2 regions of the Streptomyces sp. NPDC031210 genome follow, and region 2 is predicted to be linked to the other one. Evidence: riboswitches for the same ligand, from Rfam matches in the RefSeq annotation. Region 2 holds a riboswitch; the other holds the start of a gene.
The links. A riboswitch is a leader RNA that binds a small molecule or an ion and turns the genes downstream of it on or off. The one in region 2 is predicted to bind glycine.

Region 1 (16,242 bases), on a different contig from region 2:
GGGTGACGGTTGGTCCAGTGTCCGGATGTGAAAGTGGAGATGCGCTCTGACTTGTGAGAATAGGAGTTCTCTAGGCTTCTACTCGACGAGTCCGGAGGTGCATCTCGGGGATGCGTTCTTCCATGCCGCCACGTGCGGTGTCCGCAGCCTTTGATGATTCCAACCTGGTCGCGGACGCCGGCCTGGCCCGGTGATGCGCTTGGCCGAGCGGGGCGGCTGTCGGAACTGGTCCGCGAGACCGTACGCATCAACAGTGCGGACAACGGTGGCGGTGCGAACGCGGCAGCGAAGGTGATGCCGCTGGTCGCGGCGATGTGCGCCGGGGCCGACAGCATCGATGACGCGCTGCGGCATGGAGCGGCGCGTGTTCGGTCCCGCCAAGCAGGGCGCCCAGGTCGGCCGGTTCAAAGGCTTCCGCACCCTGCACCCGCTGCTGGCCACGATCTGTACCCCGACCGCCCAGCCAGTCATCGCCGCGGTCCGGCTGCGTCAGGGCAAGTCGGCCGACTCCCGCGGCGCCGAACGGTTCATGACCGAGGCCCTGACCACCGCGGCCGAAGCCGGCTGCACCGGCATCCGTGTCCTGCGTGCGGACAGCCAGTTCTACAACGCCGACGTGGTAGCCGCCTGCCGTCGGGCCAGCACCCACTTCTCCACATGACGGGGATGAACCCCTCGATCAAGCGGGCCATCGCCGCCATACCGGAGGGCGCGTGGACACCGATCCGCTACCCGAGGGCGGTTGTCGATCCCGACACCGGCGAGCTGATCTCGGACGCCGAGGTCGCCGAGATACCTGCCTGCACCGCCTTCACCGGCCGCAAGAAGGCCGAGCAGGTCACCGCCCTCCTGATCGTGCGGCGGGTCCGGGGCCTGGCCAAACCCGCCACAGTCAGCGAACAGGGCGAGTTGTTCCCGGCCTGGCGCCACCACCCGTTCTTCACCAACAGCCCTTTCGAGACCCTCCAGGCCGAGCGGCAGCACCGCCACCACGCGGTCATCGAGCAGGTCATCGCCGACGGCAGAGCCGGGCCCCTGGCCCACCTGCCTTCCGGAAAGTTCAACGCGAATGCCGCGTGGCTGATCCTGTGGGCGACAGTCCACAACCTGCTGCGGGCCGCGGGGCGCCCTGGCCTCGTCCTTCCACACCAAGGCCACCACCTCAACCCTCGGCATCCCGGTCGTCTTTCACCAGTTACTCCTAGCCCGGCGGCCAGCCGGTGGCCGGACGCGTTTGGACGACGCAATTACAAGGCAGCACCGGCCAACCAGCCGCAAATGTTCTGATCAGGCAGAACGTCACTCAGCAGCACGAACGCTCACGGTCTCGTAATGCGTAGGTCTCGGGTGCGAATCCCGAAGACTTGGTCGGTCGACCAGGTCTGGTTCATGAGTATGTGAGGGCCGCTGCATTCCATGTGAGGGTGACGGCGTCGCCGTTGAGAAGCGCGTCTGCGAAGGCGGTGACCTACCGGACGACGTCGGTGAAGCGTTCGGGGTAGCTGGTTGGGGCGGGGCCTTGTCGGCGGCGCCCGGCGGCGTAGGAGGTCTGGCGACGCGGGCCGAGGTCGGTGATGGTGGCGCTGAGAGGTTTCAGGGGTGATGCCGCGGTGTGTGGCGGTGGTGGTCAGTGCCGTGGTGAGGGGCGGACTCACCGCACACGACGGCGCGAGGGGCCTGTGCGCATACGGCCAGCAGATCTGCGTGCGCCGTCTCTGGGGCGTCTGCCCCGCCGGTACACCCCACGGGACAGTTCGTCTGTCTCCCCTTCCGTGGCCGAGTACGCCAGATCCGCGGGGGGGGGGAGCAGGGCTTGACGCGCCTGCGCCGTCGCGAACGTGGGGGAGAGGTCGGCCAGCCGCTGCTCCAAGCGCGAGTTTTCCGCAGCACTCAGGTATCGAATGACAGTCCTCCAGCGATCTTGGAGGATCGATTTGATACATCCTGGCAGCGGCTGACGGTCAGGGCGGATCGGAACAGTGACCGAGGGTGCCACGAGCCCCCAGGCCAGGCGCCCATCCCGTGGGATGTCCCGGGGCTTTTCGGGGACTTTCCGCCGGGTAAGCAGGGAAGGCCCTGACAGCGCTGAAAGAAGCGAACGCGCTGGTCAGGGCCTACCACCTCAGCACTCGATGATGTTCACCGCGAGCCCGCCCCGCGCCGTCTCCTTGTACTTGACGCTCATGTCGGCGCCGGTTTCCTTCATGGTCTTGATGACCTTGTCGAGGGAGACGTGGTGGCGGCCGTCGCCGCGCAGGGCCATGCGGGCGGCGGTGATGGCCTTGACGGCGGCCATGCCGTTGCGCTCGATGCAGGGGATCTGCACGAGGCCGCCGACGGGGTCGCAGGTGAGGCCGAGGTTGTGCTCCATGCCGATCTCGGCGGCGTTCTCGACCTGTTCGGGGCTGCCGCCCAGGACCTCGGCGAGGCCGCCGGCGGCCATCGAGCAGGCGGAGCCGACCTCGCCCTGGCAGCCGACCTCGGCGCCGGAGATCGAGGCGTTCTCCTTGAAGAGCATGCCGATCGCGCCGGCGGCCAGGAGGAAGCGGACGACGCCCTCCTCGTCGGCGCCGGGCACGAAGTTGATGTAGTAGTGCAGGACCGCGGGGATGATGCCGGCCGCGCCGTTGGTGGGGGCGGTCACGACCCGGCCGCCGGCGGCGTTCTCCTCGTTGACGGCCATCGCGTAGAGGGTGACCCACTCCATGGCGTGGGCCAGCGGGTCGCCGTCCGAGCGGAGCTGGCGCGCGGAGTTGGCGGCGCGGCGGCGGACCTTCAGGCCGCCGGGCAGGATGCCCTCGCGGGACATGCCGCGGGTGACGCACGCCTGCATGACCCGCCAGATCTCCAGGAGGCCGGCGCGGATCTCGTCCTCGGTGCGCCACGCCTTCTCGTTCTCCAGCATCAGGCCGGCGATGGACAGGCCGGTCTCCTGGGAGAGGCGCAGGAGCTCGTCGCCGGTGCGGAAGGGGTGGGTCAGGGGGGTGTCGTCCAGCTTGATGCGGTCCTCGCCGACGGCGTCCTCGTCGACGACGAAACCGCCGCCGACCGAGTAGTACGTCTTCTCCAGCAGCGGCGCGCCGGTGCTGTCGTAGGCGAAGAGAGTCATGCCGTTGGCGTGGTACGGCAGGGAGCGCCGCCGGTGCAGGATCAGCTCGGTCGACTCGTCGAAGTCGATCTCGTGGGCGTCGCCTATCTCGGCCCCCATCAGCCGCAGCCGCTTGGTGGCGCGGATCCGCTCGACCTCCGCGTCCGCGGTCTCGACGTCGACGGTCCGGGGGGAGTGGCCCTCAAGGCCGAGCAGGACGGCCTTGGGGGTGCCGTGGCCGTGGCCGGTGGCGCCCAGGGAGCCGAAGAGTTCGGCGCGTACGGAGACCGTCTGGGCCAGGAGTCCGTCCTTCTTGAGGCGTCCGGCGAACATCCGGGCGGCGCGCATCGGGCCCACGGTGTGGGAACTGGAGGGGCCGATGCCGATGGAGAAGAGGTCGAAGACGGAGATGGCCACGGTGGCGGACTCCCTTGTCTGCTCGTGGTGGACGGTGGAGCAATGGGGCAGGAGGTGCGGCAATGGGGCAGGAGGTACGTTTCCGCACCGGCTGTCGAGCGTAACGCGGACGCGGCGCGGTGCCGCCGGACGGGAAGCGTCGGGCGGGCGGCGCCGGGCGGAACGGCGGAAGACAGCGGTGGGGGAGGGGAGGCGCTGACGGGGGCCGGTGGCCCGGGACAAGGCCCCGGGCCACCGGTGCGTTCCCGCGCGGCCCGGTCCGCCGGTCGTGTGCCGGGGACCGGACCGTCCGCACCTGGTGAATCGCGTCACAGGCGGCCGGGTGTCACCGGCCGCGCCGCACCGGACGCGAGGCGTCACGGCGACGCCCGCACCGCCTCGGCGACGTGGGCGCCACCACGGTGACGCGGAGGCGTCACAGCGACGGGTAGAGGGGGTGCTTGTCGGCGAGCGCGGTGACGCGGGCCTTGAGGGCCTCGGTGTCGTACGACGGCTTGAGGGCCTCGGCGATGATGTCGGCGACCTCACGGAAGTCGTCGGCCTGGAAACCGCGGGTGGCCAGCGCCGGCGTGCCGATGCGCAGGCCGGAGGTGACCATCGGGGGACGGGGGTCGTTGGGGATGGCGTTGCGGTTGACCGTGATGCCCACCTCGTGGAGGCGGTCCTCGGCCTGCTGGCCGTCCAGCTCGGAGTCGCGCAGGTCGACCAGTACGAGGTGGACGTCGGTGCCGCCGGACAGGACCGAGACGCCGACCTCGGTGACGTCCGGCTGGACGAGGCGCTCGGCGAGGATGCGGGCGCCGTCCAGGGTGCGCTGCTGGCGCTCCTTGAACTCCTCGGACGCGGCGACCTTGAAGGAGACGGCCTTCGCGGCGATGACGTGCTCCAGCGGACCGCCCTGCTGACCGGGGAAGACCGCGGAGTTGATCTTCTTGGCGAGCTCCTGCGTGGACAGGATCACGCCGCCGCGCGGGCCACCGAGGGTCTTGTGGGTGGTGGTGGTGACGACGTGGGCGTGCGGCACCGGGTTGGGGTGCAGTCCGGCGGCGACCAGGCCGGCGAAGTGCGCCATGTCGACCATGAGGTACGCGCCGACCTCGTCGGCGATGCGGCGGAACGCGGCGAAGTCGAGCTGGCGCGGGTAGGCGGACCAGCCGGCGACGATCAGCTTGGGGCGGTGCTCCTTGGCGAGGCGCTCGACCTCTTCCATGTCGACCAGGTTGGTCTTGTCGTCGACGTGGTAAGGCACGACGTTGTAGAGCTTGCCGGAGAAGTTGATCTTCATGCCGTGCGTGAGGTGCCCGCCGTGGGCGAGGTTCAGGCCCAGGATGGTGTCGCCCGGCTTGATGAGGGCGAACATGGCGGCGGCGTTGGCCTGCGCGCCGGAGTGCGGCTGCACGTTGGCGGCCTCGGCACCGAAGAGCGCCTTGATCCGGTCGATGGCGATCTGCTCGACGACGTCGACGTGCTCGCAGCCGCCGTAGTAGCGGCGGCCGGGGTAGCCCTCGGCGTACTTGTTGGTGAGGACCGAGCCCTGGGCCTCCATGACGGCGACGGGAGCGAAGTTCTCCGACGCGATCATTTCGAGGGTGGACTGCTGGCGGTGGAGTTCGGCGTCGACGGCGGCGGCGACGTCGGGGTCGAGCTCATGGAGGGAGCTGTTGAGGAGCGACATGAGGTCTTCCTGGAGGGGTCAGGCGGCGCGAAGCGCTTCCGCGTGGGCGGTGGCGGTGAGGAGGGCCGGGAGGCTCAGCCGCCGGAGAAGGCGGTGTACTCGTCGGCCGAGAGCAGGTCGCCCGGCTCGCCGGAGCTCTTCACCTTGAACAGCCAACCACCCTCGAACGGGGCGGAGTTCACCAGCGAGGGGTCGCTGACGACGTCTTCGTTGATCTCCGTGATCTCGCCGTCGACCGGTGAGTAGAGATCGCTGACCGACTTGGTCGACTCCAGTTCACCGCAGGTCTCGCCCGCCGTGACCGTGGTGCCGACCTCAGGAAGCTGCACGTAGACGACGTCGCCGAGCGCGTTGGCCGCGTGCTCGGTGATGCCGACCGTCGAGACGCCGTTCTCGGCGTCCGACAGCCACTCGTGCTCCTTGCTGTAGCGGAGCTGCTGGGGGTTGCTCATGGCTCGATTCTCCTGTACGCGAGGGTGTGATCGTGAAACGGGGTCTTGCACAGTGAGACGCGCCGGGCGCGCCGGTGGCACGACCGCGGTGCGCGGTGCGGTACGGGTGCTACTTCTGCCGCTTGTAGAAGGGCAGCGCGACGACCTCGTACGGCTCATGGCTTCCACGGATGTCCACCGCGACACCCTCGGTGCCCGGGGTGGCGTACGCCGCGTCGACATAGGCGATGGCGAGCGGCTTGCCCAGGGTGGGGGAGGGCGCGCCGGAGGTGACCTCGCCGATGACCGTGCCGTCGGCGGCCGCGACGACCGGGTAGCCGGCGCGCGGGACGCGGCGGCCCTGGGCGATCAGGCCGACGAGCTTGCGCGGCGGGCTGGCCTCGGCGCGCGCGGCGGCCGCCTCCAGCGCGGCGCGGCCCACGAAGTCACCGCCGTTGGAGGTCTTGTCGAACTTCACGACCCGGCCCAGGCCCGCGTCGAACGGCGTGGTCGCCGTCGTCAGCTCGTGCCCGTACAGCGGCATGCCCGCCTCCAGGCGCAGCGTGTCGCGGCAGGACAGGCCACAGGGCACGAGCCCGGCGTCCCGGCCGGCCTCGGTCAGCGCCTCCCACAGGGCGACCGCGTCCGCGGGCCGGACGAACAGCTCGAAGCCGTCCTCGCCGGTGTATCCCGTACGGGCGATCAGCGCGGGCACGCCGGCGACGGTGCCGGGCAGGCCCGCGTAGTACTTCAGGCCGTCCAGGTCGGCGTCGGTCACCGCCTTGAGGATGCCCGGCGACTGCGGCCCCTGGACCGCGATCAGCGCGTAGGCGTCCCGGTCGTCGCGGACCTCGGCGTCGAAGCCGGCCGCCCGCTCGGTCAGCGCGTCCAGCACCACCTGGGCGTTGGAGGCGTTGGCGACGACCATGTACTCGGCCTCTTCGAGGCGGTAGACGATCAGGTCGTCCAGGATGCCGCCGGCGGCGTCGCAGATCATGGTGTAGCGGGCGCGGCCGGTCTTGACGCCGCCGATGTTGCCCACCAGGGCGTGGTCGAGGAGGTCGCCGGCCTGCGGGCCGGTGACGGTGATCTCGCCCATGTGGGAGAGGTCGAACAGGCCGGCGCGGGTGCGGACGGCGACATGTTCGTCGCGCTCGCTGGCGTAGCGCAGCGGCATGTCCCAGCCGGCGAAGTCGGTCATGGTCGCGCCGAGCGCACGGTGCGTGGCATCCAGTGCGGTACGGCGGGGGGCATCAGTCATGGTTCCGGGCTCCCAGACATGGGTGACAAGACGAAGTCTCCCCATCTGTCATCGGAACCTGAGAGGTTCACCGGGATCCCGCGAACGGGCCGGTTTGCACCTTGGGTGGAACCGCACCGCTGCGGCTCGCTTTTCAGATCTGCCTCGCCCGCGCGGTATAGGGGCCTGAGAGATTCAAGGGAGGACTTGCTCCTTCGGCGCCCCGCCGTGGCGGCCGGGGACTCTCCCGCGCGGATTCAAGCGGCCGGTATGGAGTTGGCTGTGCACGGCTGAGCGCGAGTGTGCACGTGGCGCCGACATCATTGCACGACGTCGCCGGATGCAGCAGTCCCGGGCGCCCACCCGTTCACGGGCCGGACGGATCGGGCAATCGCCTTGATGGCCATTACCTTTCCTTGACACTCTGCGGGGAGGGGACGGTCGCGAGCCGGACCCAGCACAGGACCGGGAGGTCGATCACGGTGCACAGCGAAGCCGCAGGCGTGACCACCGCGGGAGCCACGCCCCCGCACACCGCCCGGGCGGGGCACACCGCCGCGGTGCCCGGGCGCCGCCGCCCGTCACCGGCCGTAGTCCGCCCGGGACGCGGCGCCGAGGTCCTGGACCTCAGGGGAGCGGGCACCGGCCGCCCCGCGGCCACCATGTGCTTTCCGGCCGGCGACCTGGTGGTCGTCTCCGGCCTGCCGGGCAGCGGCAAGAGCACCCTGATGCACCGCGTCGTGCCGCCGCTGGACGGGCGGGGCGCGGCGGTGCACCGCATCGATTCGCAGGACGTCCGCGCCCGCTTCGAGAGCGGCCGCCTGCGCCGCCTGCCCTACGGCCTCTACCGCCCGCTGGTCCGCGCCGCCCACTACCTCGGCCTGCGCCGCGCCCTGCGGTCGGGGGAGAGCGTGGTGGTGCACGACTGCGGGACGCTCGCGTGGGTGCGCCGCTGGCTCGCCCGGTCGGCCCGGCGCGGCGGCCGCGGCCTGCATCTGGTGCTGCTCGACGTGCCGCCCGCGGTGGCGCTGTCGGGGCAGGCGTCCCGAGGACGCGGGGTGTCGGGGTACGCCTTCGCGCGGCACCGCCGGGCGGTGGGCCGGCTGGTCGGCGGCGCGGAGAGCGCCGGGCTGCCGGCCGGGTTCGCGTCCGTGACGCTGCTGGACCGGCCGGCGGCGAGCGCGCTGGAGGCGGTCGCCTTCGGCTGACGGGCCGGGCCGGGCCCGCCGGCCGGCCGCTCCCGACCGCCACCCGCCGCCGCCTTCGACCGCCGCCTCCGGTGCCGCTAGGGTCTTTGGCCAGATAGCGCGGTTCGGAACGGGTGGGTGGACATGAGCATTCCTGACATGGGGATACCGCAGTTGGCGTGGCCTGCGAACGAGCTCGAAGAGGTGCTGGCCGCCGCCGTCGGCCACCCCGGCGCCGGTGGCCGGATCGTCGAGGTCCTGGGCCGCAGCCTGGTGTGGGTGCCCCTGCCCAACGGCGGCGGCCCCCAGAGCGCGGGGCCGGGCGCCGGCGGCCTGGACCTGCCCACCGTCGAGATCGGCGGGGAGGTCTACGTCCCGGTCTTCAGCTCCGAGCAGGAGTTCGCGCGGGTCGTCGGCTCGCACCTGTCCTTCACGGTCGCACCCGCTCGGGAGTTCGCCCGCGGCCTGCCGCCGCGGATCGGCATCGCGGTCAATCCCGAGGGCACGATCGGTGTCCCGCTGCCCCCGGCGGCGGTGGCGGAACTGTGCCGGGTGGGGCGCGGCGAGGCGGACGGCCCGGCGAGCGGCGGCCGGGTGCGGTTGTTCGAGCCCGACTGGCAGGACGAGCCGGTGGACTTCCTGGCCGCGGCCGGACTGGAGTTCTCCGGTGCCGGATTTGTCCTGACTGCCCGGCGTGCCCTGGCCAGTGTCGAGGGCGACACGCCCGCGCTGTTCGTCGGAGTTCAGGTCGCCACGACGCCCGCCGCGCTCCAGGACGGCACCGCCCGCGAGGCGGCCCTGACGGCCCTGGGACGTGCGCTCGGCGCCGTTCCGGTGCCCTGGCCCGTACAACTGGTCATGCTGGACCTCGCCCAGGGCGACCCGGTCGCCGACTGGCTGCTGGAGCGCGTGCGGCCCTTCTACTCTCGCGACCCCTCGTAAGCTGGTTGGATGACGGGCGGGCGCACCCCACGTGCCCTGCTGACAGAAGGGACGGACCACGTGAGCGCGGGTGCGCATCAGGGAGCGGCGGCGGCCGGACAGGTCGAGCAGATGCTGCGGCAGGTCTCGCCCGGTCGCTACGACACCTATGAGGCACTGCTGCACGCGCTCGCCGCGGGTCAGGTCTGGATGCTGCTCTGGCACGGCCGGGCCGGTATGCCCGACGCGCAGTACGGAAACATGGAGGTCGACGGCCTCGGCTACGCCCCGTGTGTGACCTCGGCCCCCGAACTCGCCGCCTCCGGCTGGAACCGCGACCACGAACTCGTCACCGGCCCCGAGATCGCCGCCGCCCTCTTCCCCGACCGCTGGGGCCTGTGGCTGAATCCGCACGCTCCCGGCGGCGGTGTCGGCATCCCGTGGCTGGACCTGCGCCGTATCGCGGGCGGCCTGGACCGCCTGCCCGCCGGGCCGCTGCGGATCAGCGAACCGGTCATCGAGATCCCGCAGTTCTACGCCCTCCTGGCGCAGAACGCCCACCGCACGCCCGCGGTCCGCTCGCTGCGCCGGGCCTGGGTGCAGCCCGCCCTGGGCGCCCCTTATCTGGCGATCGGCCTGGATCTGTACGACACCGGCCAACTCGCGGTGGAATCCGCCCGGTTGATGATCCAGCAGTCGATCGGCGCGGTGCCGGACGGGCTGCCGGTCTCGACCGTCGCGATGAACGACGAGTACGACCCCGTCGGGATGTGGATGCGCGCCTCGGCCCGCCCCTTCTTCGACCGCGACGGCTACGGCCAGGCGCCCGCCGCCGCGCCCTCCTACGGTTACGGATACCCGCGTCCGTACTGACCACGGCCGCCACCGGACGAGACCCTAACGCGCCGTTCTTGGCCTGAATTCGCCTCTTGTGGCCGCCGGTTGAGTCCCTTTTGCACCCTGGCGCGCTCCGCTCAGGCGCCACCGCTGTCCGTATAACGGAAGCCCGCTGACCACATCACAGTTACGCATCCATTCACCTCTGGGGCTGGTGAGTGATCGCGAATCGGATGAAGACTCCGGCTGCAGAGAGCTCCGGCTCTTTGTACGAGCGTCGTTCAGACCGGCGTCCGCGCGAACCTCCGAACTCTCCCCAACGGGAACGAGCGTGAGGCCCCGCCGATGCGTGCACCAGTGATGTGAATCAGGCCGCTACAGCGGCGGGCATGGGCCGGCCACCGTCGGCCGAGAGGGGTCAAGGGCACCGTGACCGCACCGATCGAGACCACCGGGGCGGCTGCCGAGGCGCAGCCGGAAGCGGTGCTGAAAGGCGTGGAGAGCAAGCGGATCGAGGGACGCTCGCTCGGCCAGATCGCCCTGTTGCGTTTTCGGCGCGACAAGGTCGCGGTGGCCGGCGCCCTCGTCGTCGTCCTGCTGATCGCCCTCGCCGCGCTCTCCCGCCCGATCCAGTCCCTGCTCGGCCTGGACCCCAACAGCCCCAACCAGTCGCTGATCGATCCCAACACGACGCTGCCCAAGGGCGACCTGGGCGGCATGAGCGCGGACCACCCGCTGGGCGTCGACCCCAAGTTCGGCCGCGACCTGCTCGCCCGGATCCTGGAGGGGTCCTGGGTGTCGCTGATCGTGGCCTTCGGCGCGACCCTGCTGTCGGTGGCCATCGGCACCGTGTTCGGTGTCGTCGCCGGCTTCTACCGCGGGCGGGTGGACGCGGTCATCAGCCGGATGATGGACGTCTTCCTGGCCTTCCCGCTGCTGCTGTTCGCCATCGCGATCTCCGCCTCCCTCCAGGGCGGCGCGTTCGGGCTGGAGGGGCTGCCGCTGCACATCTCCGTCCTGATCTTCGTGATCGGGTTCTTCAACTGGCCGTACATGGGCCGGATCGTGCGGGCGCAGACCCTGTCGCTGCGCGAGCGGGAGTTCGTGGACGCCGCCCGCGGCATGGGTGCGCGCGGGCCGTTCATCCTCTTCCGCGAGCTGCTGCCCAACCTGGTGGGTCCGATCATCGTCTACTCGACGCTGCTGATCCCCTCCAACATCCTCTTCGAGGCGGCGCTGAGCTTCCTGGGCGTCGGCATCCAGCCACCCCAGGCGTCCTGGGGCGGCATGCTCAACCAGGCGGTCAAGTACTACGAGGTCGACCCCCAGTACATGGTCGTCCCCGGCCTCGCGATCTTCGTCACCGTGCTGGCGTTCAACCTGCTCGGCGACGGCCTGAGGGACGCCCTGGACCCGCGCAGCCGCTGACGCCGCCGGGCCCGCCGACCTCAGAACTCCGCACCGTCCCAAGAGTTCCCACCAGCTCACCGTCTCGACAGCCCCCACCGTCTCGACACCCCGCAGCCTCACAGCCTCGATCAAGGGCTCCGTCTCTCGTCAGATTCCAGAGCTTTCCCGACCAACCGAAGGGGACCCCACCACCATGCGAAGGTCAGTTCCGGTCGCGGCAATCGCGGCCCTCACCAGCGCGGGACTCGTGCTGTCCGGCTGTAGCGGAGGTAAGGATTCCGGTGGCGAATCGGCCGGGGCGAACGCGGCGACGAAGGGTGTCGTGAACGCCTCGGACGAGAAGGGCGGCACCCTCAGCTACGCGCTGAGCGACGCCCCCGAATCGTTCGACCCGGGCAACACGTACTACGCCTTCGTCTACAACTTCAGCCGGCTCTACGCGCGCCCGCTCACCACCTTCAAGCCGGGCCCCGGCCCGAAGGGCAACGAGCTGGTCCCCGACCTCGCCGAGTCGATGGGCAAGCCCAGCGACGGCGGCAAGACCTGGACGTACAAGCTGCGCGAGGGCCTGAAGTACGAGGACGGCTCGGCCATCACGTCCCAGGACGTGAAGTACGCCGTCGAGCGCAGCAACTTCGCGCGCGACACCCTCTCGCTGGGCCCGAACTACTTCCAGCAGTTCCTCAAGGACAACGACGGCGGCTACAAGGGTCCCTACAAGGACAAGAGCAAGGACGGCCTGAAGTCCATCGAGACCCCGGACGAGCGGACGGTCGTCTTCCACCTCAAGAAGCCGTTCGCCGAGTTCGACTACCTGGTGAGCGCCCCGCAGACCGCGCCCGTACCGCAGGCGAAGGACAAGGGCGCGGACTACACCAAGTCCGTCGTCTCCTCCGGTTCCTACAAGTTCGAGAGCTACGAGGAGGGCAAGCAGCTCACCCTCGTGCGCAACGAGAACTGGTCGGCCAAGAACGACCCGCTGCGCAAGCAACTGCCCGACAAGATCGTCCTGAAGCTGAAGGTGGCCCAGTCCACCATCGACAAGGACCTCCAGTCCGGCAACACCATGGTGGACCTGGCCGGGCGCGGTGTGGACGGCCAGACGCAGGCCCAGTTGCTGACCGACTCCAAGGCGAAGGCCAACACCGACAACACCCTCGGTCAGCGCCTGATCTACACGGCGATCAACACCAAGATCAAGCCGTTCGACAACCCCGAGTGCCGCAAGGCCGTCCAGTACGCCATCGACAAGAAGGCCGTGCAGACCTCGCTCGGCGGCCCGATACGCGGTGACGTGGCCTCCACGGTCCTGCCCACCGACATCGACGGCTACCAGAAGTACGACCTGTACCCGCAGAAGTACCAGGGCGACAAGCTGGACCTGAGCGAGGCCAAGAAGCACTGGGACAAGTGCGGCGCGGGCAAGACCGACACCACCATCCTGGCGCGCAACGACCGCCAGGACGAGGTGGACGCCGCCACCACGGTCGTCGACTCGCTGAAGAAGATCGGCGTCAACGCCAAGATCCAGAGCTACCCGTCGAGCAAGTACTTCTCGGACTACGCGGGCGTCCCGAAGTTCAACAAGAAGAACAACGTCGGCCTGATGATGATGCAGTGGGGCTCGGACTTCCCCACCGGCTACGGCTACCTCCAGCAGATCCTCAACGGCAAGGCGATCAGCCAGTCCGGTAACACCAACCTGTCGGAGCTGGACGACCCGGAGATCAACCAACTGCTCGACACCGCCATCGCCAACACCGACAAGGCCGCGCGCGAGAAGGCGTACGCCGAGATCGACAAGAAGACGATGGAGCAGGCCGTGATCGTCCCGCTCACCTACTTCAAGGTCCTGATGTACCGCTCGCCCAAGGCCACCAACCTGGTGTCCACCTCGGCCTTCAGCGGTCAGTACGACTACCTCAACATCGGCGTCAAGAAGTAGCAGCCCTGGAAGGCAGGTGAAGGCATTGGTGTCCGCGGGCCGGTAGCCACCGGCCCGCGGCGCCGAGGCCGCATCCCCGTGTTCTCGTACATCATCCGCAGGTTGATCAGCGCAGTGCTCCTGCTGCTGATCGTCAGCGCGGTCACCTTCGGCATCTTCTTCCTGCTGCCGAAGCTCGCCGGGCAGACCACCGACCAGCTTGCCCAGCAGTACATCGGAAAGGCCCCCACGCCCGCGGACATCGCCGCGGTCAAGAAGAACCTCGGCCTGGACAAGCCCGTGTACGAGCAGTACTGGGATTTCCTCAAGGGCATTTTCGTCGGCGTCGACTACTCATTCGGTCCGGAAGCGGCCAAGTGCCATGTGCCGTGCTTCGGTTACTCCTTCAAGACGCACATCGAGGTGTGGCCGGAGATCCAGTCCCGGCTCCCGGTGACGCTGTCGCTGGCCGCCGGTGCCGCCGTGTTGTGGGTCGTCTCCGGTGTCGCCACCGGTGTGCTCTCCGCGCTGCGCCCCGGCTCCCTCTTCGACCGGCTGGCCATGGGCGTCGCCCTGGCCGGTGTCTCCCTCCCGATGTTCTTCACCGGCGCCCTGGCGCTGGCCCTGTTCACCTACCAGTGGCCGATCTTCGAACGCAGCGACTACGTGCCGCTGCTGGAGGATCCCTTCCTCTGGGCCCGGACCCTGGTCCTGCCCTGGGTGACGCTGGCCTTCCTCTACTCCGCGCTCTACGCCCGGCTCACCCGGGCCGGCATGCTGGAGACGCTGAGCGAGGACTACATCCGCACCGCCCGCGCCAAGGGACTGCGCGAGCGCGAGGTCGTCGTACGGCACGGCCTGCGGGCCGCGCTCACCCCGATCATCACCGTCTTCGGCATGGACCTGGGCCTGCTGCTGGGCGGTGCGCTGATCACCGAACAGGTCTTCTCGCTCAAGGGAGTCGGCGCCTTCGCCGTCGAGGCGATCAACGCCAACGACCTTCCGAACATTCTCGGCGTCACCCTGCTCGCCGCGTTCTTCATCGTCATATGCAACCTGGTGGTGGACGTTCTGTACGCCGCCGTCGACCCGCGGGTGAGGCTCTCGTGACCGACTCCTCCGAGGACAAGACCGAGCCGGCCGCCGACGCCGGCCCCGCCGCCTTCCTCGACGTGCGCGACCTCAAAGTGCACTTCCCCACCGACGACGGCCTGGTGAAGTCCGTCGACGGCCTCTCCTTCACCCTGGAGAAGGGCAAGACGCTCGGCATCGTCGGCGAATCCGGCTCCGGCAAGTCCGTGACCTCGCTCGCCGTCATGGGCCTGCACCGCGCCTCGCGCCGCCAGCGCGCGAACGTCCGCATGTCCGGCGAGATCTGGCTGGACGGCAGGGAGCTGGTGTCCGCCGATCCGGACGAGGTCCGCAAGCTGCGCGGCCGCGAGATGGCGATGATCTTCCAGGACCCGCTCTCCGCCCTGCACCCCTTCTACACCGTCGGCCAGCAGATCGTGGAGGCGTACCGCGTCCACAACGACGTCGACAAGAAGACCGCGCGCAAGCGGGCGATCGAGATGCTCGACCGGGTCGGCATCCCGCAGCCCGACAAGCGGGTCGACGACCATCCGCACCAGTTCTCCGGCGGCATGCGCCAGCGCGCGATGATCGCGATGGCGCTGGTCAACAACCCCGAACTGCTGATCGCGGACGAGCCGACCACCGCGCTGGACGTCACCGTCCAGGCGCAGATCCTGGACCTGATCCGCGATCTGCAGAAGGAGTTCGGCTCGGCGGTCGTCATCATCACCCACGACCTGGGCGTGGTCGCCGAACTGGCCGACGACCTGCTGGTGATGTACGGCGGCCGGTGTGTGGAGCGCGGCCCGGCGGAGAAGGTCTTCTCCGCCCCCCAGCACCCCTACACCTGGGGCCTGCTCGGCTCCATGCCGCGCATCGACCGCGACCAGACCGACCGGCTGATCCCCGTCAAGGGCTCGCCGCCCAGCCTGATCAACGTGCCGTCCGGCTGTGCCTTCAACCCCCGCTGCCCGTACGCGGACGTGCCCAAGGACGACGTCACCCGCACGGTGCGCCCCGAGCTGCGCCAGGTGGCGGGCGGGCACTCCTCCGCCTGCCACATGTCGCCGGAGGAGCGCGAGCGTATCTGGACCCAAGAGATTGCGCCGAAGCTGTGACCGAGACGACTGACGCCCAGAAGAAGATCCCGCTCCAGAAGGCGGAGAGCTCCCCAGACGCGGAACCGCTGCTGAGGGTCCGCGGTCTGGTCCGGCACTTCCCGATCACCAAGGGCCTGCTCAAGCGGCAGGTCGGGGCGGTGCAGGCGGTCGACGGCATCGACTTCGACGTCCTGCCGGGGGAGACCCTCGGCGTGGTCGGCGAGTCCGGCTGCGGCAAGTCGACGATGGGCCGGCTGATCACCCGGCTCGACGAACCCACCGGCGGTTCCATCGAGTTCGAGGGCAAGGACATCACCCACCTGTCGGCGGGCCGACTGCGGCCGATGCGCCGCGACGTCCAGATGATCTTCCAGGACCCGTACGGTTCGCTGAACCCGCGGCACACCATCGGCGGGATCGTCTCCACCCCCTTCCGCCTCCAGGGCGTCGAGCCCGAGGGCGGGGTGAAGAAGGAGGTGCAGCGGCTGCTGGATCTGGTGGGCCTGAGCCCGGAGCACTACAACCGCTATCCGCACGAGTTCTCCGGCGGCCAGCGCCAGCGCATCGGCATCGCACGGGCGCTGGCGCTCAAGCCGAAGCTGGTGGTCGCCGACGAGCCGGTCTCCGCGCTGGACGTCTCCATCCAGGCGCAGGTCGTCAACCTCATGGACGACCTCCAGGAGGAGCTGGGCCTGACGTACGTCATCATCGCCCACGACCTCTCGGTCATCCGGCATGTGTCGGACCGTATCGCCGTCATGTACCTCGGCAAGATCGTGGAGCTCGCCGACCGCAGGTCGCTCTACGACTCGCCGATGCACCCGTACACCAAGGCGCTGCTGTCCGCGGTGCCGGTGCCCGACCCCAAGCGGCGCACCGACCGCGACAGGATCCTGCTCACGGGCGATGTGCCGTCGCCGATCAACCCGCCCTCCGGC
Region 2 (12,494 bases):
ACTATTTCGATCCGGACGTTCCGGTTGACTGGTCCGGCGATGTGTTCCCGCAGCTCATGAAGGAAGGCAAGCCGATCTACGGCTATGTCGCCGAGGGCTACTGGGAGGACGTCGGCACGCACGAGAGTTATGTGAAGGCCCAGGCCGACGTGCTCGAAGGAAAAGTCGATGTCGATATCGACGGCTTCGAGATCTCGCCGGGCGTATGGGTCGCCGAAGGCGCCGAGGTCCACCCGGACGCCGTACTGCGCGGGCCGCTGTACATCGGTGACTACGCCAAGGTGGAAGCGGACGTGGAGATCCGCGAGCACACCGTCGTCGGTTCCAACGTGGTCGTGAAGAGCGGCGCCTTCCTGCACAAGGCCGTGGTGCACGACAATGTCTACATCGGGCAGCACAGCAATCTCCGCGGCTGTGTCATCGGCAAGAACACCGACATCATGCGGGCCGCCCGGATCGAGGACGGCGCCGTCATCGGCGACGAATGCCTCATCGGCGAGGAATCGATCGTCCAGGGAAATGTGCGGGTCTACCCCTTCAAGACCATCGAAGCGGGCGCGTTCGTCAACACCTCGGTGATCTGGGAGTCCAGGGGCCAGGCGCATCTCTTCGGTGCGCGGGGCGTCTCCGGCATCCTCAATGTCGAGATCACCCCGGAACTCGCCGTCCGGCTCGCCGGCGCGTACGCCACCACGCTCAAGAAGGGCTCGACGGTCACCACCGCGCGTGACCACTCCAGGGGCGCGCGGGCGCTCAAACGCGCGGTGATCTCCGCCCTCCAGGCCAGCGCCATCGACGTACGCGACCTGGAGAACGTCCCGCTGCCGGTCGCCCGGCAGCAGACCGCCCGCGGCAGCGCCGGCGGGATCATGGTCCGTACGACGCCCGGCGTGCCGGACTCCGTCGACATCATGTTCATCGACGAGCGGGGCGCTGACCTCTCCCAGGCCGGGCAGCGCAAACTCGACCGGGTCTACGCCCGCCAGGAATACCGGCGCGCCTTCCCCGGCGAGATCGGTGATCTGCGCTTCCCCGCCAGCGTCTTCGACTCCTATACGGGCTCGCTGCTGCGGGCCGTGGATACCACCGGTATCAGTGAGGCCGGCCTGAAGGTCGTCGTGGACGCCTCCAACGGCAGCGCCGGCCTGGTCCTGCCCAGCCTCCTGGGCCGGCTCGGCGTGGACGCGCTGACGATCAACCCCGGTCTCGACGAGTCCCGGCCGACCGAGACCGCCGACGCGCGGCGCTCCGGCCTGGTCCGGCTCGGTGAGATCGTGGCCTCCGCGCGGGCGGCCTTCGGCGTGCGCTTCGACCCCGTAGGTGAACGGCTGTCGCTGGTGGACGAGCGCGGCCGCATCATCGAGGACGACCGGGCGCTGCTGGTGATGCTGGACCTGGTGGCGGCCGAACGCCGCAGCGGACGCGTGGCGCTGCCGGTGACCACCACCCGCATCGCCGAGCAGGTGGCGGCGTACCACGGAACGCAGGTGGAGTGGACGACCACCTCGCCCGACGACCTGACCCGGGTGGGGCGCGCGGACGGCACGGTCTTCGGCGGGGACGGTCTGGGCGGCTTCATCATCCCGGAGTTCAGCAGCGTCTTCGACGGTGCCGCCGCGTTCGTCCGGCTGATCGGCCTGGTGGCGCGTACCCAGCTCACCCTGAGCCAGATCGACGCGCGGATCCCGCGGGCACATGTGCTGCGGCGGGACCTGGCGACGCCGTGGGCGGTCAAGGGCCTGGTCATGCGGCACGTGGTCGAGGCGGCCGGCGACCGGGACGTGGACACCACTGACGGTGTGCGGGTCGTGGAGGCCGACGGCCGCTGGGTGCTGGTGCTGCCCGACCCGGCCGAGGCGGTCACGCACCTGTGGGCGGAGGGCCCGGACGACGCATCCGCCCAGCAACTGCTCGACGAGTGGGCCGCCGTGGTGGACAGCGCGGGTCGGTGATCTTGTCCCCACCGGCGTGCCGCGATCGGGCACGCCGGTGGGGCCATTGGGAGTGCGCACCGCCGACGTGCGACGATGTGCGGCATGTCGCAGCAGCGCCCCGATCGGAGCCCCACCAAGAAGCCGGCTGCGCGGCCCGATGCGTCCATGTCGCTGCTGACCAACGTGATGGATCACAGCCTTGACGACGGATACGCCGAGGCCGCCGCGCGGAAGTCCGCAGCAGGTGTACGTGGTCTGCCCCGCACGTTGCGGGCGAAGTTGGGCCTGGCGGCGGGCCTGGTGCTCGCGGCGGTCGTGGTGACCGTGGGCGCGGCCCAGGCGCGGATAGCGGCCCCCACGCTGGCCAAGGAACGCGAAGAGCTGATCAACCGCATCCAGAAGGGCACCGCAGAGGCGGACAAGGTGCAGCGGCGGGTGGACGCGCTGCGGGATTCCGTCAGCAGGATGCAGAGCCAGGCGCTGAAGGAGCACGGCGGCGCCAAGGCCGATCTCCTGGCGCTGCTGGCCGGTTCGACGGAGGTCACCGGGCCGGGTGTGAAACTCGTCGTGGACGACGCGAAGGAGGCGGAGTCCAGCGGCGGCGGACCGCGCGAGAGCAGTGGTTTCTCGGACACCGGCCGGGTACGTGACCGAGATATGCAACGCGTCGTCAACGGCTTGTGGGAGTCCGGTGCCGAGGCCATCTCCGTCAATGGGCAGCGGCTTACGTCACTCTCGGCGATCAGAGCCGCGGGAGACGCCATACTGGTCGACAACAAGCCACTGGTACCGCCTTATACGGTGCTGGCGGTGGGGGACGGGCAGCGGCTCAGCACCGCGTTCCAGGACAGCGCGGACGGCCAGTACCTGCACGTGTTGCAGGAGAACTACGGCGTACGCACCAGGATTTCCGCCGAGAGCGAGGTCAGGCTGCCGCCCGCGCCAAGTTTGATCGTTCGTACAGCAAAGCCGCAGGCCGGCGCCGCGAAATCGGACGGCGCCGACACAGGGAAGGGCACATCGTGATCGCCGTACTGGGCCTCATCGTGGGAGTCGTGGTCGGACTTGTGGTCCGACCCGTGGTGCCGACGGTGGTCGAGCCCTACTTGCCGATCGCTGTCGTCGCGGCGCTGGACGCCGTCTTCGGTGGTCTGCGCGCGATGCTGGACGGCATCTTCGACGACAAGGTCTTCGTGGTCTCCTTCCTGTCGAACGTCGTCGTCGCCGCGCTGATCGTCTTCCTGGGCGACAAGTTGGGCGTCGGCGCCCAACTCTCCACAGGCGTGGTCGTCGTGCTGGGTATCCGGATCTTCTCCAACGCCGCCGCGATCCGCCGGCACGTCTTCAGGGCGTGAGGCGGATGTCGACGAACGAGACACCCGGGCCGGAGAAGAACGAACCGGACAAGCGCGAAGCGGACAAGCACGAACCGGCGAAGAACGAGCCGGCGAAGAACGATCCCGGGAGCGAGCCGGAGAACGGGCCGGAACCGCGGCCGGAACCGCGGCCGGACCGTCGGCCGACCGATCGGCAGCCGATGCCTCCCGCGAGCCCGGGCGTGCCCGAGCGGCCGCCGGCGGGAGACGACGCGAAGGGCGTACGACCGGAAGGCACGCCGTCGGCCGGGGACGACACGGCCGGTGCCGCCGCCCCGGAGCCGGCCGCGGAAGTGGGGACCGGGGAGCGTCCGGAGACCGGTCGGCAGCGGCTTTTGGCGAGCCTGTGGCCGCCGCGCCTGACCCGGGCTCAACTGATCGTCGCTCTCCTGCTGTTCATTCTCGGTCTCGGGCTGGCGATTCAGGTACGTTCCACCAGTGACAGCAGTGCGCTGCGGGGCGCGCGCCAGGAGGACCTGGTGCGGATCCTGGACGAGCTGGACAACCGCTCCCAGCGGTTGACGGACGAACAGCGGCGCCTGGAAGGGCAGAAGACCGAGCTGGAGAACAGCTCGGACCAGGCCGAGGAGGCCCGTAAGCAGACCGTGGAGAAGGAACAGCAGTTGGGTGTGCTGGCCGGGACCGTCGCGGCGCAGGGGCCCGGCATCAACCTGGTCATCGACGATCCCACGCACTCCGTCGAGGCGGACAAACTGCTGGACACCATCCAGGAGCTGCGGGCGGCCGGAGCCGAGGCCATTCAGGTCAATCAGGTACGTGTCGTCGCGAACACCTATCTCTCGGATGTCCGGGGTGGCGTGGAGATCGACGGCAAGCGGGTCACACAGCCTTACCGTTTCAAGGTCATCGGCAGGCCCGCTGACCTGGAACCGGCGCTGAACATCCCTGGCGGGGTGGTGCAGACGCTGGAAAAGGAGCAGGCCAAGGTGGCTGTGACCCGTGAGGAGAAGATCATTGTGAGCGCCTTGCGAGAGGCGAAGCGGCCTGACTACTCTCGGTCGTCATCGCAGTGAGGCGGTCACCTATGGCGATGGCCCGGGGAGGGCATGAGGTAACGGGGGGTCGACGCACCGTGTACGTGGTGTGTGATGGAAACTGTCTGAAGGCCACGGACGTTCACAGGATGTCCGGATCGGCCGGTGTGTGCATCGAGGGTTCGTCCTGCCCCACGGGCGGGTCTGTTTCGTTCAAGGGGAATCGCCCGTGAAGTTGTTTGGAAAGCTGTTCGGCAAGAGCGCACGCCAGGAGGGCGGGCCGGCGCGGCACCGCGCCCAGCGCCAGTCCGATGAGGGCGCCGCCGGCGAGGAGCGCCCGCTGTTCCGTGACGAGGTCGGCGGTCCGTCCGGGGGGCACGGCGCGGGTTCCGTTGACCCCTCCGGGGCAGGCCGCATAGGTTCCCAGGAACCATCGGCCGCACGCACGGGTGGAGGGTCTTTGCCGGTATGTACGAGGTGCGGGCACCGGAACGCCGAGGCGAGCCGGTTCTGCTCCAACTGCGGTGCGCCGCTGCGTCCGGGCGCCCAGCCCGAGCGCGCGTCCGAGACGACCTCGACGATCTCCATCTCGGGACTCGAGGCCTATGACGCGGAGGCGACGGGCCAGACCCTGACGCCGTCGCTGTCCCCCGAGGCCCAGGCGGCCGTCGACGCCCTTCCTCCGGGTTCGGCGCTGCTGGTCGTCCGCCGGGGCCCGAACTCCGGCAGTCGTTTCCTGCTGGACGGCGAGCTGACGACGGCGGGGCGGCATCCGCAGAGCGACATCTTCCTCGACGACGTGACGGTCTCGCGCCGCCATGTGGAGTTCCGTCGCGGCCAGGACGGCGGCTTCACGGTTGCCGACGTGGGCAGTCTGAACGGCACCTACGTCAACCGTGAGCGGATCGACTCCGTCGCCCTCGCCAACGGCGACGAGGTGCAGATCGGCAAGTACCGCCTGGTCTTCTACGCGAGCCAGCGAGGCGCCGGTATCTGACCGGCCAGGGAAGGCATATGCGCCATACACCGACAGGCGGTGCCGGCTCGGCCGGCACCGCCGCCTCGGACAGCAAGCCGGTGAGCATCGGCACGGTGCTCACCTTGCTGCGCGAGGAATTTCCCGAGGTCACCATCTCCAAGATCCGCTTCCTGGAGGCCGAGGGACTGGTCGAACCGAAGCGCACGCCTTCCGGGTACCGCAAATTCACCGCGGCGGACGTCGAGCGGCTGGCCGGCGTCCTGCGCATGCAGCGGGACCACTATCTGCCGCTGAAGGTCATCAAGGAGCATTTGGACGCCCTGGAGCGCGGCGAGCCGGTGCGGCTGCCCGCCCCCGCCACGCCCTCCCGTGACCTGGTGGAAGGTGTCCACGACCCGGACGGGGAGCGGCCGACGGCCGTCCGGATCGGGCGGGCCGAGCTGCTGGCCGCCGCCGAGGTGGAGGAGGCGGCGCTCGCGGACTGGGAGTCGTACGGCCTTATCGTCCCCGACGCGGAGGGCACCTACGACGTCGAGGCCGTCACCGTGGCCAGGCTTGTGGCCGATCTGGGGCGCTTCGGTCTCGAACCGCGCCATCTGCGGGCCGTGAAAGCGGCCGCCGAACGCGAGGCCGGCCTGGTCGAACAGGTCGTCGCACCCCTTCGTCGGCACCGTAATCCGCAGACCAGGGCGCATGCCGAGGCCACCGCGCGAGAGCTGGCGACACTGTCCGTACGGCTCCACGCGGCGCTGGTCCAGACCGCCCTGCGGGTTCGCCTGCAGTGAGCAAACGAGTGCCCGACTACCCAAACCGGCCGGGCACGTCCTAGGGTTGCTATGTGAACGAGCTCGACGTCGTGGGTGTCCGGGTGGAAATGCCTTCCAGCCAACCGATCGTGCTCCTGCGGGAGGTGGGAGGCGATCGCTACTTGCCCATTTGGATCGGGCCAGGGGAGGCGACCGCCATTGCCTTCGCCCAGCAGGGCATGGTCCCTGCCAGGCCGCTGACGCACGACCTTTTCAAGGACGTGCTGGACGCGGTGGGCCAGGAGCTGACGCAGGTCCGCATCACGGACCTGCGCGAGGGGGTGTTCTATGCCGAACTGGTCTTCGCCAGCGGCGTGGAGGTCAGCGCACGGCCGTCCGACGCGATAGCGCTGGCGCTGCGCACCGGTACGCCGATCTTCGGTACGGACGGTGTGCTGGACGACGCGGGGATCGCCATCCCGGACGAGCAGGAGGACGAGGTGGAGAAGTTCCGCGAGTTCCTCGACCAGATCTCGCCCGAGGACTTCGGCACCAACAGCCAGTGACTTCGGCCGCCCGGCGGCTAATTCAGGCCAAACCTTTCAGCCTTCCCCGTCTCGGGACACGAGAAACCACTCGTAGGGTGATTATCACTCGGCGTGGCGAGCGCGGCGATCGTTGACGCACCCCGGGTGACTGCATACCGTCGATATGGCAGGTCCCGTCCGGGACGTGGAGGACGGAGGGCGGCGTGGCAATCACCGGCGACGGTATGGCGGCGGAAGGGGCGTTGCCGCTCCACTCGGGCGCGGCGGCGAACCGTGCACCGGCACAGGCCGCGGCGGTGTCGGGAGACCGCGAGGCGCAGACCATCGGCTACCGCGGCCCCACCGCGTGCGCGGCGGCGGGCATCACCTACCGGCAGCTCGACTACTGGGCGCGTACGGGCCTGGTGGAGCCGAGCGTCCGGCCGGCCTACGGTTCCGGCACGCAGCGGCTCTACAGCTTCCGCGACGTCGTCGTCCTGAAGATCGTCAAGCGGCTGCTGGACACCGGGGTGTCGTTGCAGAACATCCGTACCGCCGTCCAGCACCTGCGCGAGCGCGGCCTGGCCGATCTGACGCGGATGACGCTGATGAGCGATGGCGCCACGGTCTACGAGTGCACCTCGCCCGACCAGGTCGTCGACCTGCTCCAGGGTGGCCAGGGTGTCTTCGGCATCGCCGTCGGAGTGGTGTGGCGCGATGTGGAAGGCGCGCTGTCCCAGTTGCACGGCGAGCGGGTGGACACCGGCGAGACGCTGATCGGGAAGAACCCGCACGACGAGCTGGCGCGGCGGCGCAACCGGGCGGTCTGAGCGCGCGGGCGCCGGTCCGGGCCCGGCCGGGGGCCGATTGTCAGTGGCGTAGGGCAGCATCAGACATGTGAGACGTGCGCCGACGATCCTGCATCTGGACATGGATGCGTTCTTCGCGGCCGCCGAGCAGGCGGCCAAGCCGAGCCTGCGCGGGAAGCCCGTGGTCGTCGGCGGGATCGGGCCGCGCGGCGTCGTCTCCACCGCCTCCTACGAGGCCCGGGTCTTCGGTGTCCGGTCCGCCATGCCCACCGCCCAGGCGCGCCGGCTGTGCCCCAACGCGGCCTATCTCAGTCCGCGCTTCACCCTCTACCGCCAGGTGAGTGACACGGTCATGGAGCTGCTCCAGGCGCTGTCGCCGCTGGTGGAGCCGCTGAGCCTGGACGAGGCGTTCGTGGATCTGGAAGCGGGTGGCGTCGTGGCCCGGACGTCGGTCGTGCGGGCCGTGGGCGAGCGGCTGCGCCGGGACATCCATGACGCCACCGGTCTGACCGGGTCCGTGGGGCTCGCCGGGGCCAAGATGCTGGCGAAGATCGCGTCGGAGGCGGCGAAGCCGGACGGCCTGGTGGTGATCGAGCCGGGCACCGAGCGGGAGCTCCTGGGGCCGATGCCGGTCCGGACGCTGCCCGGCGTGGGCCCGGCGACCGCCGAGGCGCTGCGGCGGGCCGGCATCCACACCGTCGCCGAGACCGCCGAGGCCGGGGAGGCCGAGCTGGTGCGGCTGCTGGGCAAATCCCACGGCGCCGGGCTCTATGCCATGGCGCTGGGCAAGGACGACCGTCCGGTGGTGGCCGATCGCGACGCGAAGTCCGTCTCCGTCGAGGACACCTTCGAGGTCGACGTGACCGACCGGACGCGGGTGCGCGCGGAGGTCCTGCGGCTCGCCGACCGCTGCGTGGAGCGGCTGCGGGCGGCCGGGCGCTCCGGACGCACGGTGGTGATCAAGGTGCGGAACTACGACTTCTCGACGCTGACCCGCTCCGAGACCCTGCGCGGGCCCACCGACGATCCCTCCGTCGTCCGGGAGGCGGCGACCCGGCTGCTGGAGACGGTCGACACGACGGGCGGGGTCCGGCTGCTGGGCGTGGGGGTGAGCGGGCTCGCCGACTACACCCAGGAGGACCTGTTCGCCCAGCTCGCGACGGAGCGGGAGGCGCAGGAGACGGCGAACGCGGTGGCCGAGCCGGCGGTGGACGTGACGGGCGGCGGGGAGCCCGAGGAGCCGCTGCCGCGGCGCTGGTATCCGGGGCTGGACGTGGTGCACGCCGAGTACGGCGCGGGGTGGGTGCAGGGCAGTGGGGTGGGAAGAGTGACCGTGCGCTTCGAGACACCGTGGTCCGCACCGGGAAGGGTGCGGACCTTTGCCGTCGACGACCCGGAGCTGCGGCCGGGGGAGCCCTTGCCGCTGGTGGGCGGCGAGCCGGGAAGTCAGTCCTCCGCGCCGGCGACCCGGCCGAAGTCCCTGTCGCCGGCCGAGGACACCGAGTCCGGTGAGGAGATATCGAGCCGGTAGTGGTGGTAGAGCTGGAGCTCCTGCTCGGGGGAGAGGTGCCGGCCGACACCGAAGTCCGGGGCGTCCTTGATCAGCTTGCGGTCGTAGGGGATGTGCAGCACGTCGCCGACCATCTCGCTCGGCTCCAGCGGCACGAACGCGTCCCTGCCGAACAGGCCCGTACGGACGGCGGCCCACTCCGGTTCTCCGGTCGCGTCATCGAGGTAGACCTCGTCGATCGTGCCGATCTTCTGGCCGTGCCGGTCGAACGCTTTGCGGCCGATCAGGCTCCGGGGATCGATGTCACTTTGCACGGCCCCTCCACGTTGGTCGCAACTGCCCTGTGACAACTACCAAACGGCACATTTCATGCCCCGGCCACTCGAAGGATCCCCCAGGTGGCACGCTGGTAGGCTGGCGAATGGCTGCAGACCCCATGCGGGAGAGTCCTTTGTCGTTCGCGACGGGGGCGCCGAAGGAGCAAATCCTCCCCGGAATCTCTCAGGCACACGTACCGCATGGACGAGGTCACTCTGGAAAGCAGGGCGGGCCACGGACAGCACAGCACCGGAACCCTTCCTCACCGACGGTGAAAGCCGGGCCGCAGCGGCGGTCCGGTGAAGCTCTCAGGTTGAGATGACAGAGGGGGAGGCCGTCCGGGCACCAGCGCCGTGGTGCCCCTCGTAGGTCGTATTGACCAGGAGGCCCCCGCAGATGACCACCAATCGCATCTCGTTGACCGAGCTCGAGCGCGGTACCCCCTTCGAGTACCGGCACATCGGTCCCGACCACGAGGCGCAGGCGAAGATGCTCGCGCACGTCGGTTTCGGCTCGCTGGACGAACTCACCGCCACGGCCGTACCCGACGTGATCAAGAGCGCCGAGGCGCTGGGGCTGCCGCAGGGCCGTTCCGAGGCCGAGGTCCTGGAGGAGCTGCGCAGCCTGGCGGACCGCAACCAGGTCCTGTCTTCCATGATCGGCCTCGGCTACTACGGCACGTTCACCCCGCCGGTGATCCTGCGCAACGTGATGGAGAACCCGTCCTGGTACACGGCGTACACGCCCTACCAGCCGGAGATCTCGCAGGGCCGCCTGGAGGCGCTGCTGAACTTCCAGACGATGGTCGCCGACCTGACCGGGCTGCCCACCTCCGGCGCGTCCCTGCTGGACGAGGGCACCGCGGCGGCCGAGGCCATGTCCCTCTCCCGCCGCGTCGGCAAGGTCAAGCAGGGCGTCTTCCTGGTCGACGCCGACTGCCTGCCGCAGACCATCGCCGTGCTCCAGACCCGCGCCGAGCCGACCGGCGTCGAGGTCGTCGTCGCCGACCTGAGCGACGGCATTCCCGCCGAGATCGCCGAGCGCGGCGTCTTCGGCGTCCTGCTCCAGTACCCGGGCGCCTCGGGCGCGGTCCGCGACCCGCGCGCCGTGATAGCGCGGGCGCAGGAGCTGGGCGCGGTGGTCACCGTCGCCGCCGACCTGCTCGCCCTGACGCTGCTGACCTCGCCCGGGGAGCTGGGCGCGGACATCGCCGTCGGCACCACGCAGCGCTTCGGTGTCCCGATGGGCTTCGGCGGACCGCACGCCGGCTTCATGGCCGTACGCGAGAAGTTCGCCCGCAGCCTGCCGGGCCGCCTGGTGGGCGTCTCCGTCGACGCCGACGGCAACAAGGCATACCGCCTCGCCCTGCAGACCCGCGAGCAGCACATCCGCCGCGAGAAGGCCACCAGCAACATCTGCACCGCGCAGGTGCTGCTCGCCGTCATGGCCGGAATGTACGCCGTTTACCACGGCCCCGACGGTCTGGCGGCCATCGCCCGGCGCACCCACCGCTACGCCACCGTCCTCGCCGAGGGGCTGCGCGCCGGCGGTGTGGAGATCGTGCACGACGCGTACTTCGACACGCTGACCGCACGGGTCCCCGGCCGGGCCGCCGAGGTCGTCGCCGCCGCCCGTGAGGCTGGTGTCAACCTCCGCCAGGTCGACGCCGACCTGATCGGCATCGCCTGCGACGAGACCACCGGGCGCGGACAGCTCGCCGGTGTCTGGGGCGCCTTCGGCGTCCAGGGCGACATCGAGCAGCTCGACGCGGCCGCGGCCGAGGCCCTGCCGTCCGCGCTGCTGCGCACCGACGACTACCTCGCCCACCCGGTCTTCCACCAGCACCGCTCCGAGACCGCGATGCTGCGCTACCTGCGCACCCTCGCGGACAAGGACTACGCGCTGGACCGCGGCATGATCCCGCTGGGCTCCTGCACGATGAAGCTCAACGCCACCACCGAGATGGAGCCGGTCACCTGGCCGGAATTCGGCCAGCTCCATCCGTTCGCGCCGGCCGGCCAGGCACAGGGCTACCTCACGCTCATCCAGGAGCTGGAGGAGCGGCTGGCCACCGTCACCGGCTACGACAAGGTCTCCCTCCAGCCGAACGCCGGCTCGCAGGGCGAGCTCGCCGGTCTGCTGGCCGTGCGGGCCTACCACCGCGCCAACGGCGACGAGCAGCGCACCGTCTGCCTGATCCCGTCCTCGGCGCACGGCACCAACGCCGCCAGCGCCGTCATGGCCGGCATGAAGGTCGTCGTCGTCAAGACCGGTGAGGACGGCGAGGTCGACGCCGACGACCTGCACGCCAAGATCGAGCAGTACCGCGACCAGCTCGCCGTGCTCATGGTCACCTACCCCTCGACGCACGGCGTGTTCGAGGAGCACATCACCCAGATCTGCGCCGCGGTGCACGACGTCGGCGGCCAGGTCTACGTCGACGGCGCCAACCTCAACGCGCTGGTCGGCCTCGCCGAGCCGGGCAAGTTCGGCGGCGACGTCTCGCACCTGAACCTGCACAAGACGTTCTGCATCCCGCACGGCGGCGGCGGTCCCGGCGTCGGCCCGGTCGGCGTCCGCGCCCACCTGGCGCCCTACCTCCCCAACCACCCGCTGCAGCCCTCCGCGGGCCCGGAGACGGGCGTGGGACCGATTTCCGCGGCGCCCTGGGGCTCGGCCGGCATCCTGCCGATCTCCTGGGCGTACGTCCGCCTGATGGGCGGCGAGGGCCTCAAGCGCGCCACCCAGGTCGCGGTCCTGAGCGCCAACTACATCGCCAAGCGGCTGGAGCCGCACTACCCGGTGCTCTACACCGGCCCGGGCGGGCTGGTCGCCCACGAGTGCATCATCGACGTCCGGCCGCTGACGAAGGCGACCGGTGTGAGCATCGACGATGTGGCCAAGCGCCTCATCGACTACGGCTTCCACGCGCCGACGATGTCCTTCCCGGTGGCCGGCACGCTGATGATCGAGCCGACCGAGAGCGAGGACCTCGACGAGCTGGACCGTTTCTGCGACGCGATGATCGCCATCCGTGCGGAGATCGAGAAGGTCGGCACGGGGGAGTGGGACAAGGACGACAACCCGCTGCGCAACGCCCCGCACACCGCGAACGCGCTGGCCGGCGACTGGGAGCACGCCTACACCCGCCAGGAGGCCGTCTTCCCGGCCGGCGTGGTGGCGGCGGAGAAGTACTGGCCGCCCGTACGCCGGATCGACGGTGCCTACGGCGACCGTAACCTCGTCTGCTCCTGCCCCCCGATGGAGGACTACGACGGCTGACGCGCCGCCTCACATCAA

Region 1: linked by a shared signal. The riboswitch ahead of gcvT (glycine cleavage system aminomethyltransferase GcvT) and the one ahead of gcvP (aminomethyl-transferring glycine dehydrogenase) in region 2 are both predicted to bind glycine.

What each region holds. Positions count from the first base shown of each region.
Region 1 is NZ_JBVIHH010000006.1:142,614-158,855, forward strand. Features, by position in the region: gene ACZ45Z_RS13725 (hypothetical protein) at 1-6, shown strand, start outside; gene ACZ45Z_RS13730 (hypothetical protein) at 365-661, shown strand; gene ACZ45Z_RS13735 (hypothetical protein) at 658-1,287, shown strand; gene ACZ45Z_RS13740 (L-serine ammonia-lyase) at 2,123-3,505, opposite strand; gene glyA (serine hydroxymethyltransferase) at 3,921-5,180, opposite strand; gene gcvH (glycine cleavage system protein GcvH) at 5,255-5,632, opposite strand; gene gcvT (glycine cleavage system aminomethyltransferase GcvT) at 5,742-6,872, opposite strand; glycine riboswitch at 6,908-7,015, opposite strand; glycine riboswitch at 7,016-7,111, opposite strand; gene ACZ45Z_RS13760 (AAA family ATPase) at 7,355-8,059, shown strand; gene ACZ45Z_RS13765 (enhanced serine sensitivity protein SseB) at 8,183-8,980, shown strand; gene ACZ45Z_RS13770 (enhanced serine sensitivity protein SseB C-terminal domain-containing protein) at 9,041-9,832, shown strand; gene ACZ45Z_RS13775 (ABC transporter permease) at 10,226-11,224, shown strand; gene ACZ45Z_RS13780 (ABC transporter substrate-binding protein) at 11,400-13,151, shown strand; gene ACZ45Z_RS13785 (ABC transporter permease) at 13,230-14,240, shown strand; gene ACZ45Z_RS13790 (ABC transporter ATP-binding protein) at 14,237-15,322, shown strand; gene ACZ45Z_RS13795 (ABC transporter ATP-binding protein) at 15,319-16,242, shown strand, end outside.
Region 2 is NZ_JBVIHH010000017.1:1,454-13,947, forward strand. Features, by position in the region: gene ACZ45Z_RS27060 (sugar phosphate nucleotidyltransferase) at 1-1,952, shown strand, start outside; gene ACZ45Z_RS27065 (DUF881 domain-containing protein) at 2,028-2,960, shown strand; gene ACZ45Z_RS27070 (small basic family protein) at 2,957-3,289, shown strand; gene ACZ45Z_RS27075 (DUF881 domain-containing protein) at 3,295-4,344, shown strand; gene ACZ45Z_RS27080 (FHA domain-containing protein) at 4,475-5,302, shown strand; gene ftsR (transcriptional regulator FtsR) at 5,320-6,069, shown strand; gene ACZ45Z_RS27090 (bifunctional nuclease family protein) at 6,123-6,596, shown strand; gene ACZ45Z_RS27095 (MerR family transcriptional regulator) at 6,782-7,387, shown strand; gene ACZ45Z_RS27100 (DNA polymerase IV) at 7,455-8,897, shown strand; gene ACZ45Z_RS27105 (PRC-barrel domain-containing protein) at 8,813-9,190, opposite strand; glycine riboswitch at 9,306-9,403, shown strand; gene gcvP (aminomethyl-transferring glycine dehydrogenase) at 9,591-12,476, shown strand.